2 linked regions of the Hydrogenophaga sp. SL48 genome follow. The protein of the gene in region 1 interacts with the protein of each later gene in a pairwise test. Links are inferred from orthologs where the notes say so. Each region holds a gene or a part of one and is shown in the gene's direction. Other genes may lie near its edges.

What was found.
Region 2: the proteins of ileS (region 1) and IM738_RS22415 interact in binary tests that used the Escherichia coli proteins (3 or more experiments, as listed by UniProt). The link is inferred for Hydrogenophaga sp. SL48 from one-to-one orthologs.

The regions. Positions count from the first base shown.
Region 1 is NZ_CP063400.1:435,979-442,047, reverse strand. Bases 870-4,287 are described here. They hold ileS (isoleucine--tRNA ligase), read left to right. Parts: upstream 870-1,177; coding sequence 1,178-4,087; downstream 4,088-4,287. Other genes in these bases: lspA (signal peptidase II), read left to right, coding at 4,087-4,287; IM738_RS02105 (bifunctional riboflavin kinase/FAD synthetase), read left to right, coding at 870-1,045. In the rest of the region: more of IM738_RS02105, read left to right, coding at 1-869; more of lspA, read left to right, coding at 4,288-4,590; IM738_RS02090 (Na/Pi cotransporter family protein), read left to right, coding at 4,766-6,069. UniProt on the Escherichia coli protein: Catalyzes the attachment of isoleucine to tRNA(Ile). As IleRS can inadvertently accommodate and process structurally similar amino acids such as valine, to avoid such errors it has two additional distinct tRNA(Ile)-dependent editing activities.
Region 2 is NZ_CP063400.1:4,726,964-4,732,612, forward strand. Bases 391-3,388 are described here. They hold IM738_RS22415 (HyaD/HybD family hydrogenase maturation endopeptidase), read left to right. Parts: upstream 391-1,552; coding sequence 1,553-2,224; downstream 2,225-3,388. Other genes in these bases: IM738_RS22400 (HupE/UreJ family protein), read left to right, coding at 391-432; cybH (Ni/Fe-hydrogenase, b-type cytochrome subunit), read left to right, coding at 474-1,202; IM738_RS22410 (HigA family addiction module antitoxin), read left to right, coding at 1,207-1,530; IM738_RS22420 (HypC/HybG/HupF family hydrogenase formation chaperone), read left to right, coding at 2,228-2,533; IM738_RS22425 (hydrogenase), read left to right, coding at 2,554-3,060. Also shown: more of IM738_RS22400, read left to right, coding at 1-390; more of IM738_RS22430, read left to right, coding at 3,389-3,968; IM738_RS22435 (rubredoxin), read left to right, coding at 3,971-4,213; [NiFe]-hydrogenase assembly chaperone HybE, read left to right, coding at 4,215-4,799; IM738_RS22445 (hypothetical protein), read left to right, coding at 4,796-5,649.

The DNA.
Region 1 (6,069 bases):
CCGCCTGCACCAGCCCGCTGCGGGCGAAGACGCGCCAGGCTGTGCCCTCACCATCGGCAACTTCGACGGCGTGCACCGCGGCCACCAGGCCATGCTGGCCTTGCTGATCAACGAGGCCAAACACCGCGGCGTGCCCAGCTGCGTCATGACCTTCGAGCCGCACCCGCGCGACTATTTCGCCGCCGTGCACCACAAGCCCGACCTGGCACCGGCGCGCATCGCCACGCTGCGCGACAAGCTGGAAGAGCTGCGACGCTGCGGCGTGGACCAGTGCGTGGTGCTGCCCTTCAACGCGCGCCTGGCCTCGCAGCAACCGCAAGCGTTCATCCAGGACATCCTTGTCAAGGCGCTGGGGGTCAAATACGTCCTGGTGGGCGACGACTTCCGTTTTGGGTCCCAGCGGGCGGGCGACTACGCCATGCTCGACGCCGCCGGTTCATCGCTCGGCTTTGACGTGGCGCGCATGCAGAGCTACGAGGTGCATGGCACCCGGGTGTCCAGTTCGGCCGTGCGCGAGGCGCTGGCCGCCGGCGACATGGAGCGCGTGGCCGCTCTGCTCGGGCGCCCGTTCAGCATCAGCGGCCACGTGGTGCACGGGCGCAAGCTCGGGCGCCAGCTGGCGGAGAGCCGCCCGGGAGCCGGCGACGGTTTCCGCACGCTGAACCTGCGCTTTTCGCACTGGAAGCCGGCCGCCAGCGGCATCTTTGCCGTGCGTGTGCATGGCCTGGGGGACGACCCATTGCACGGCGTGGCCAACCTCGGTGTGCGCCCCTCGCTGGACCCGGACGATGTGAACGGCGGGCGCGTGTTGCTGGAAACCCATTGCCTGGACTGGCCCGCCGAGCTGGCCACCCGCCTGCCCGGCGGGGAGGCCTACGGTAAAATCATCCGCGTGGAACTGCTGCACAAACTGCACGACGAACTGAAGTACGACGGTCTGGACGCCCTCACCCGGGGCATCGCCAAGGACTGCGACGACGCTCGTGCGTTTTTTGCGTCGCTGCACGCCCAGACGCACCGCCAGACCACCCGCGACCGAATTTAACGCCGCTGCCGGGGCGCCGAGCCCCGGGCCGCGCGCCCTCTGACAGGCTCGGGGCGACCCGCCCCACCCCCGTGCGCCACGCCGCACCACCGAGCCCGCCTTTGCCGATCCCGAATTCGAAAGCCGACCACCATGTCTGAAAAACCCGCCGCCCCGAAGAACGAGGCCAAGCCCGAAGCCAGCGCCTACCGCGCCACGCTGAACATGCCCGACACGCCGTTCCCCATGCGCGGCGACCTGCCCAAGCGCGAGCCAGCCTGGGTCAACGACTGGAACGGCAGCGGCCTCTACAAGCGCCTGCGTGACGCCCGCCAGGGTGCCCCACTGTTTGTGCTGCACGACGGCCCGCCCTACGCCAACGGCCAGATCCACATGGGTCATGCGGTAAACAAGGTGCTGAAAGACATGATCGTGAAATCGAAACAGCTCGCTGGTTTCGATGCCCAGTACATCCCCGGCTGGGACTGCCACGGCCTGCCGATCGAAAACGCGATCGAGAAGAAGCACGGCCGCAACCTCAGCCGCGACGACATGCAGGCCAAGAGCCGCGCCTTCGCCACCGGGCAGATCGATCAGCAACGCGAAGACTTCAAGCGCCTGGGCGTGCTCGGTGACTGGGAACGCCCTTACCTCACGATGAACCCGGGCAACGAAGCGGGCGAAATCCGCGCCTTCAAACGCGTGATCGAGCGCGGTTTTGTCTACCGCGGACTGAAACCCGTGTACTGGTGTTTCGACTGCGGCAGCTCGCTGGCCGAGTTCGAGATCGAATACGCCGACAAGCAGAGCGACACGCTGGACGTGGCCTTTGAAACGGACGACGCGGTCAAGCTGGCCGCCGCTTTCGGGTTGACCGGTCTGCCCGCGGGCAAAACCGCCTTCGCCGTGATCTGGACCACCACCGCCTGGACCATTCCCGCCAACCAGGCGCTCAACGCACACCCCGAGCTGACCTACGCCCTGGTCGACACCCCCATGGGCTGCCTGGTGCTGGCCGAAACGCTGGTGGAGAAATGCCTGGAGCGATTCGGCCTGCAGGGCAACGTGCTCGCCACCATGAAGGGTGACCAGCTCGGTAGCCTCAACTTCCGCCACCCGCTGTACGACGTGGACGCAGGCTACCAGCGCCTGTCCCCGGTCTACATCGCCGACTACGTGAGCGACAGCGACGGCACCGGCATCGTGCACTCGGCGCCGGCCTACGGCGTGGACGACTTCAACTCCTGTGTCGCCAACGGCCTGGCCTACGACGACATCCTGAACCCGGTGCAAGGCAACGGCGCCTACGCGCCCGACTTCCCGTTGTTCGGCGGCCTGCACATCTGGAAGGCCGTGCCGGTCATCCTGGACGCGCTGAAGAACGCCGGGCGCCTGATGGCCACGGTGAAAATCACCCACAGCTACCCGCACTGCTGGCGCCACAAGACGCCGGTGATCTACCGCGCCGCCGCGCAGTGGTTCGTGCGCATGGATGAGGGCGAAGGGGTGTTCACGAAAGACAAGGCGCCCAAGACCCTGCGCCAGCTCGCGCTCGACGCCATCGCCCACACCAGCTTCTACCCCGAAAACGGCCAGGCCCGCCTTCGCGACATGATCGCCAACCGGCCCGACTGGTGCATTTCGCGCCAGCGCTCGTGGGGCGTGCCCATCCCCTTTTTCCTGCACAAGGATTCGGGCGAGCTGCACCCTCGCACGATGGAGATCCTGGATCAGGCGGCCGACATCATTGAAAAAGGCGGCATCGAGGCCTGGAGCCGCGTCACGGCCGAGGAGATCCTGGGCGCAGCCGATGCGCCGCACTACACCAAGAGCACCGACATCCTCGAAGTCTGGTTCGACTCGGGCTCCACTTTCTGGCACGTGCTGCGCGGCAGCCACGCCCACGCCTACCCCAACGGCGCCGCGCACGCAGAAGGGCCCGAGGCCAACCTCTACCTCGAAGGCCACGACCAGCACCGCGGCTGGTTCCACAGCTCGCTGTTGTTGGCGTGCGCCATCTACGGCCGCGCGCCCTATCGCGGCCTGCTCACCCACGGCTTCACCATCGACAGCCAGGGCCGCAAGATGAGCAAGTCGCTGGGCAATGGCCTGGACCCGCAAGAGGTCAACAAGAAGTTGGGCGCCGAGATCATCCGCCTGTGGGTCGCCTCCTCCGACTATTCGGGTGACATCGCCGGTGACGACAAGATCCTCGCCCGCGTGGTCGACGCCTACCGCCGCATCCGCAACACGCTGCGATTCCTGATGGCCAACGTGTCGGACTTCGACCCGGCCACCGACGCTGTGCCGCTGGAGCAGATGCTGGAGATCGACCGCTACGCGCTGGCCCGCGCCAGCGAGCTGCAGGCCCAGATCCTGGCGCACTTCGACGTCTACGAATTCCATCCGGTGGTGAGCAAGCTGCAGGTGTATTGCTCGGAAGACCTGGGCGCGTTCTACCTGGACGTGCTGAAGGACCGGCTGTACACGACCGCGCCGAAAAGCCTGGCACGCCGCTCGGCACAGACCGCGCTGCACCAGATCACGAACGCCATGCTGCGCTGGATGGCGCCGTTCCTGAGTTTCACGGCCGAAGAGGCCTGGACGCATTTCTCGGGCGACAAGAACCAGGGCTCGATCTTCTTCGAAACCTTCTCTCCCCTGCCGTCGGCCAACGAGGCGCTGCTCGCCAAGTGGGGCCGCATCCGCGCCATCCGTGACGCGGCCAACAAGGCCATCGAAGATCTGCGCACCGCCGGCCAGGTGGGCGCCTCGCTGCAGGCCACGCTCGTCATCACCGCCGGTGCCGACGACGCGGCGCTGCTGCGCTCGCTGGGCGCCGACCTGAAGTTCGTCACCATCACCTCGGCCGTGGCCGTGGTGGACGGCGCCGAACTGGCCGTGAGCGTGACGCCCAGCACCGCCGCCAAGTGCGATCGCTGCTGGCACTACGCCGACGACATCGGGCAACACGCCGAGCACCCCACGCTGTGCGGCCGTTGCGTGAGCAACCTGGCCGAAGCGGCGGGCACGGGCGCGGGTGAAACCCGCAAGGTGGCCTGATGGCGAAGACCAAAGGCTCCCTCTGGCCCTGGCTCGGCCTGGCCGCCGCCATCCTGCTGCTGGACCAGTTCACCAAGACGCTGATCCTCGGCAACTACCGGCTCGGCGACAGCACCTATGTCACCAGCTTCTTCAACGTGGTCCGGGTGCACAACACCGGCGCCGCCTTCTCCTTCCTCGCCTCGGCGGGTGGCTGGCAGCGCTGGTTTTTCACCGGCATCGGTGTCGCGGCGGCGGTGTTCATCGTCTGGATGCTGCGTTCCCACCCTGGTCAGAAGCTGTTTGCCTTCGCGCTCGCCTGCATCCTGGGCGGTGCCATCGGCAACGTGGTGGACCGCGTGCTGCACGGCTACGTGGTGGACATGCTCGACTTCCACTGGTCCTTCCTGTCCGGCCTGTTCCCGGGCGGCCACTTCCCGGCGTTCAATGTGGCCGACACGGGCATCACCATCGGCGCGATCGCTCTGATCCTGGACGAGATCCTGCGCGTGAAAAGAAGTTGACCCCCACGCTCCGCCGCTTCGCGGGTCGCTGCCCCCCACGGGGGCTGATCCGGCTTGGGGCGGCCCGGCGCCGGATCGTTGCCCCCACACGCCAACGCTGCGCGAGTCGTTGCCCCCGCACCGGGGAGGGGCCAGGTGCTCTCCGCGTCGCAGCGGCGTATAGTTTTCCCCAGACATGACACACCTGCTCAATCTGCTGGCGGCGATCGCGCTGCTGGTCTGGGGAACCCACCTGGTGCGCACGGGCATCCTGCGGGTCTTTGGCAGCAAGCTGCGCCAGGTGCTCGCCGCGAGCATGGGCAACCGCTTCACCGCCGCGCTGTCGGGTCTGGGCGTCACGGCGCTGGTGCAGTCGAGCACCGCCACCGCGCTCATCACCGCATCTTTTGTGGGCCGTGGCCTGATCGCCCTGCCCGCCGCGCTGGCCGTGATGCTGGGCGCCGACATCGGCACCAGCGTGATGGCCGTGGTGTTCTCCTTCGACCTCTCCTGGCTCTCGCCCCTGTGCATTTTCATCGGCGTCACGCTCTTCATCCTGCGCCAGGGGTCCCAGACGGGCGACGTGGGGCGCGTGCTGATCGGCCTGGGTCTGATGCTGCTGGCGCTGCAGCTGGTGAGCCAGTCCACCGCCGTGCTCACGCGCAACCCGGCGGTGCAGCTGATGCTGGCCTCGCTCACCAGCGACCGCATGCTGGAAATCCTGGTGGGCGCCACGCTCGCGGTGCTGGCCTACTCCAGCCTCGCCGTCGTGCTGCTCACCGCCACGCTGGCGCTGCAGGTGGTGGGGGTGGACGTGGCGCTGGGCCTGGTGCTGGGAGCCAACCTGGGCAGCGGCCTGCTCGCCATGATCACCACCGCGCGCACCAACCGGGCCACGCGCCAGGTGCCGCTGGGCAACCTGCTGTTCAAGCTGATGGGCGTGGCCATCGCGCCTTGGCTGATTCCGTTCTGGCTTCAGTTCGTGCAGCCCCACGTGCCCGACCCGGCAGCCCTGACCGTGCTGTTCCACCTGAGCTTCAACCTCATGGTGGGACTGTTTTTCATCGGCCTCACGCGCCCGGTCGCCGGGTGGGTCGAGAAGCTGCTGCCGCTGCAAGGGGCCGGCGCAGCGCTCAACCGTCCCAACCACCTCGACCCGTCCGCCCTCGCCACACCGTCGCTGGCGATCTCGTGTGCGGCCCGCGAGGCGCTGCACCAGGCCGATGTGGTCGAGACCATGCTGCGCGGCGTCATGACGGTCATCAAGACCAACGACCTGCAGCTCGCGCAGGACCTGCGCAAGATGGACGACACGGTGGACGGCCTGTATTCGGCCATCAAGTACTACCTGACCAAGATTTCGCGACAGCAGCTCAACGAGATGGAGGGCCGGCGCTGGACCGACATCATCAGCTTCACCATCAACATGGAGCAGATCGGCGACACGGTCGAGCGCGTGCTGCTGGACATCGAGGACAAGAAGATCCGCAAGGGCCGCGA
Region 2 (5,649 bases), 4.3 Mb from region 1 along the record:
TCGGCCCTGCCGCAAGGCAAGGCCTGGCAAGGCCCCGCCACGTTTCTGCTGGCGCTGGTGGCGAGCGCGGCGCTGGGCGCGGCGGGCGTGAGCCTGCCGTTCCTGGAGCAGGGCGTGGCGCTGTCGGTGGTGCTGTTCGGCGCCATGCTGGTGCTGGCCCGCCAGCCGATGCCGGCGGCCGTTGGCTTGGGGCTGGTGGCCGCGGCGGCTTCGCTGCACGGCCTGGCGCACGGCGCTGAAACACCGGCCACGGGCTTCGCGGGCTATGCCGCAGGCTTTTTGCTGACCACGGCCGCGCTGCACGTTGGCGGCGTGGTCGCGGGTCTCGGCATCCGCCGCGCGCTGGTCGAGCGCAGTGGCTGGGCGCTGAGCGGCCTGGGCGTGCTGCTGGGCTCAGCAGGCCTGGTGCTCTTCGGTCAGCTGGCGGCCTGACGGCCACCCCGATCCACGGCAACCGTTTTCTGGAGGCCACCATGTCCACCACATCCGAACAACTGATCGACGCCACCGGCATCGACGAAAGCGCCGTCTCGCACGGCCAGACCACCAAGTCGGTCTATGTGTACGAAGCGCCCGTGCGCCTCTGGCACTGGATCAACGCGGCGTCCATCACCGTGTTGGCGCTCACCGGCTACTTCATCGGCAGCCCGCTGCCGACCATGCCGGGCGAGGCCAGCGCGCACTACCTCATGGGCTACATCCGCTTCGCGCACTTCACGGCGGGCTACCTGCTGGCCGTGGGCCTGATCGGTCGCACCTACTGGGCGCTGGTGGGCAACCACCACGCGCGCGAAATGTTCTGGGTGCCGGTCTTCCAGAAGGCCTACTGGAACGAGGTGCTCACCATGCTCAAGTGGTACGCCTTCCTGATCCCGAGGCCGGGCCGTTACGTGGGCCACAACCCGCTGGCGCGTTTTGCCATGTTCTCGGGCTTCCTCATGCTCACGCTCTTCATGATCGTCACCGGCTTCGCGCTCTACGGCGAAGGCGCGCAGATGGGCTCGTGGCAGGAGCGCATGTTCGGCTGGGTGATCCCGCTGATGGGCCAGAGCCAGGACGTGCACACCTGGCACCACCTGGGCATGTGGGCGCTGATCATCTTCATCACGCTGCACGTGTACGCCGCGATCCGCGAGGACATCATGGGTCGGCAGAGCATCGTCTCGACCATGATCTCTGGCCGCAGAACGTTTAAAGACTGAAGTCATGAAGCCGGTCGCCGCCAGCTGGACCATCCCCCCGCGGGGCGTGCCGGTGCGCACGCCCATGCACCCGGGGCGGCTGCTGGCGCGCACCTGCCTGGCGCCGCTGGGCTTGAGCCAGAGCGAGGCGGCCCGCGTGCTGGGCCTGTCGCGCCGCCGGCTGCACGAGCTGGTGCACGGCCAGCGCGCGATGTCGCCCGACACCGCCATCCGCTGCGCGCGGCAGTTCGGCATCGACGCCGGCTTCTGGCTTGCGCACCAAGCTGCCTGGGACAGCTTCCACGCCTGGAAGCGCCTGTGCGCGCCGACGCCTTCTTCCTCCCACTGACCGCTTGACGGGACCACCCACCATGAGCCTTCTTCCGTCTGAAACCACCTGTCACCCCGGTGGTGACACCCCCGCCCAGCCGCAGACCATCGTGGTGCTCGGCATCGGCAACCTGCTCTGGGCCGACGAAGGTTTTGGCGTGCGCTGCATCGAAGCGCTGCAGCGCCGCTTCGAGTTCGCCGAACACGTCTCGCTCATCGACGGCGGCACGCAGGGCCTGTACCTGATCCAGCACGTGCAGGCGGCCGACGCGCTGCTGATCTTCGACGCCATCGACTACGGCCTCGAACCCGGCACCCTGAAGCAGGTGCGCGACGACGCCGTGCCGCGCTTCATGGGCGCCAAGAAGATGAGCCTGCACCAGACCGGTTTCCAGGAGGTGCTGTCGCTCGCGCAGCTCACCGGCAAGTACCCGACGAACGTGTTGCTGATCGGCTGCCAGCCGCAGGAGCTGGAGGACTACGGCGGCAGCCTGCGCCCGGTGGTGAAGGCCGCGATGGAAGAGGCGCTGGCCCTGGGCGTGGACCAGATCGCGCGCTGGGGCGGTGAGCCCGCACCGCGCCGCACGCCGCTGGGCGAACGCGAGGCCGTGACCCTGGACGAACTCGCGCTGGCCGCCTACGAAACCCAACGGCCCGCATCCGACGCGGCCTGCCGGATCGGCGACGACCGCTTCATGCCCAAGGAAGCCTGAGCCATGTGCATCGGTTTGCCCATGCAGGTCACCACCACCGAGCCCGGCCACGCCTGGTGCGAAGGCCGCGGCGAGCGCCGCCGTGTCACCACGGCGCTGGTCGGTCCGCTGGAGCCCGGCGACTGGTTGCTGGTGTTCCTGGGCGACGCGCGCGAACGCATCGACGCCACCCGCGCCGCTGAAGTCAACACCGCGCTGGACCTCGTGCTCGGCGCCATGCAGGGCTTCGATGCCAGCGGCGACGCGGGCTTCACCCTGCCTTCCCAGATGACGGCCGAACAGCTGAAACAGCTCTCCGGTCAGCTTTAAAACTTCACTCAGGAGACCCCATGAACACTGCCACAGAAACCCCCAGCCGTGCCTTTGCGCTGCCCGTGCCCGACACCAACCCCGCGCCCCCGCTGGTGATGCGTCTGGCGCGCGACTTCGGTGCCGCCTGGGTCGAAGAGACCACCGTGGCCGCCTGGAGCGCGGGCGGCGGTGACCGCGTCGTGCTGCTCGCCGGCGACCCGGTGCGTTTCCCCGAAGGCCAGGACGTGGCGGCGGTGTTGCCCGAGCTGATGAAGAGCTTCCCCAACCGCTTCCAGATCGCCGTGGTGCCGCGCGACAACGAGGACGCGGTGGCGCGCCGCTACGGCTCGCAACGCTGGCCCACGCTGCTGTTCTTTCGCGACGGCCAGTACGTCACCGCCATCGCCGGCATGCAGGACTGGGACGTGTACCTGAACGGCGTGGCCGCCGCGCTCACCATGCCGCCCTCGCGCCCGCCCACCATCGGCATCCCGGTGGTGAGCCAGGGCGGCGCTGGCGCCAGCAGCGACAGCAGCTGCCACTGAACCCCACAGACCACCAAGGACACCCCATGAAAGACTTCCCCATTCCGCTCGTCGCCCTCGGCCCGGGCACCCAGTCCGAAGACGAGTCGCTGGACTACCTGCCCATGCCCAAGGACATGGACACCTACCGCCCGCCGGTGTTGCCCGAGCCCGAAGAGCTGGCCGGTCGCGACGCGGCCCGCGCGGTGCTGGACCAGGTGCTGGCGCTGCTCGACCGCACGGCCGAGCGCGGCCCGGGCGGCCAGGTGTCGCTGACCGCGTTGCCCGCGGCCGACCTGCGGCTGGTCAACCAGATCATGGGCGAGGGCGAGGCCAGCGCCCTGGTGCGCGAAGAAGACGGCGCGCTCGAAGTGCGCATCCAGGAGGCGGTGCTCGCGGGCGTGTGGCGCCTCATCACCTTCCGCACGGTGGACGGCGAACGCATGCTGATCGACGACGTGATCGAGGTCGGCCCGGTGCCCGCGCTGCTGCGCGCCATCGCGGTCGACGATGTGTGGCCCCAGGGCAGCATGCCGCAGTGGGCCGGCCCGCTGCCGCCCAACGTGCAGAACGCGCCCCTGCTGGTGGAAGAGATCCGCGACCAGGTCGCGGGATGGAAACCCGGCCAGGTCTCGCACGTGGTCAACCTCACGCTGCTGCCGGTCACGCCCGAAGACATCGGCTTTCTCGACCACCACCTGGGCACCGGCCGCGTGCTCATGCTCTCGCGCGGTTACGGCAACTGCCGCATCTCCAACACGCGCTTGCCCAACTGCTGGCGCGTGGTGTACTACAACTCGATGGACAAGGTGATCCTCAACACGGTCGAGGTGGTGGACATGCCCGAGGTGGCCATGGCCGCTCCCGAAGACCTGCGCGATTCGCACGAGCGCCTGCTCGACGTGGTGACCTACCTCGAAGGGGTGTGAACATGGCCGGCGCGGACCTCTCCAACGGATTCGAGGGCTTCGAAGGCTCGTACCTGGGCAACCGCGATGTGCTGCGCCCCGGCTCGCGCCTCGAATGCAAGATCTGCTGGTGGGTCTACGACCCGGCGCTCGGCGACCCGCAATGGCAGATCGCCCCCGGCACACCGTTCGCCGACTTGCCGCCGCACTGGCGCTGCCCGAACTGCGATGGCGATGCCGAGCAGTTCCTGATGCTGGAGGATTGAGATGAACTCCCTGCGCCGCTCCGCGTCTTCCCCCTTGCAGGGGGACCTCACCAGCAGCCCGGCAGAGCCGGCGCTGCGGTGTGTGCTGGACATGCGCGTGCAGACCCTGGTGGACTTCTACCGCCACGTGCAGACCGAGCGCATGGTGGGCATCCCTTTGCTGAACCCGGCCCTGTGCGTGGAGGCGGTCGGCTTCGAGTGGGCCGAAGGAGAAGAGGGCGCCGAGCCCGTGGCCGAAGGGGTGCTCATCACGCCCTGGTTCATGAGCCTGCTGCGCCTGCCTTCGATGAACCTCCCCCACGGCCACCGCGTGGGCTGCAAGTTCGTGCGGAACTTCGGCAGCGAACGCTTTGATTTCATCGGCGCACACGATCCCGCCATCGGCTACCACGAGACCTGTGCGCTGTTCTCCCCCATGAACGGTTTCACCGGCCAGGACCTGGCGCGCGAGACCGCGCAGGCTTCGCTGGCGCTGGTCCGTCCCCAGCCCGAACCCGACGCGGTGCCGCCCGTGGCGGCCGAGCCGCTGCCGCCGCGCCGCGGATTTTTCATGGCCCGCCGCCCGGACGCGGGAGCATCCGCATGAGCTTGGTCACCCCGGTGAACGATCTGTCCGCGCTGGCCGGCCGCCTGCGCGTGGCGCCGGGCGCGCCGCTGCCGCTGGCCTTGCAGAGCAGCCGCCAGGACTGGGCTCCAAGGCTCGCACGCGGGCAGGCCGCGAGCGCCTTGCCCGGCCTGACGGCCAGCCTGTTCAACCTCTGCAGCCACGCGCACCGCCTGTGTTCGCAGCTCGCCATCGAGGCCGCCGCGCCCGGCCTGCTGCCCGCGCCCTCGCAGGTGGCGCAGCGCCTGCGCACCGAGACCGCGCAGGAACACATCCGCCGCATCGGCCTGGACTGGCCGCGCCTGCTGGCCACCGACGCGCAGGGGTCGTGGGCCACCCTGGCGCAGGCCGCCCTGCAGGCCTGTCCGCTGCTCGCGCCCACCGCCGCAGCCGACCCCTGGCCCGCCACGCTCGCCTGGCTGGAGGATCAGCTGCTGCAGATGCCGGCCACCACCTGGCAACGTGCCTGGCAGGCCTGCGGTGCCGACTGGCTGCTCGACTGGAGCCACCGCCACACCGGCTGGCTGCCCACGCTGCTGCGCGTCGCGCGCGAGGCCGACACGGCGGCCCTGCTGGACCCGGCCACGGCCTTGCGTGCCCACGCAGACCTTGTGGGCCAACGCAGTTTGTCCGCTGCGCTGGCACTCACGCCCGGCTTCGCGCTGCTCCCCCTGTGGCACGGCGCCCCGGCCCACACCGGCCACTGGACGCGCCTGAACGACCTGCCCGGCGGCCTGCCGCTCACGCCCTGGGCGCTGCTGGGCAGCCGCATCGCCGAACTGATCCGCCTCTGCAAGCCCGATGCGCCAGGGCAGGGCGGCGCGGCCTGGCT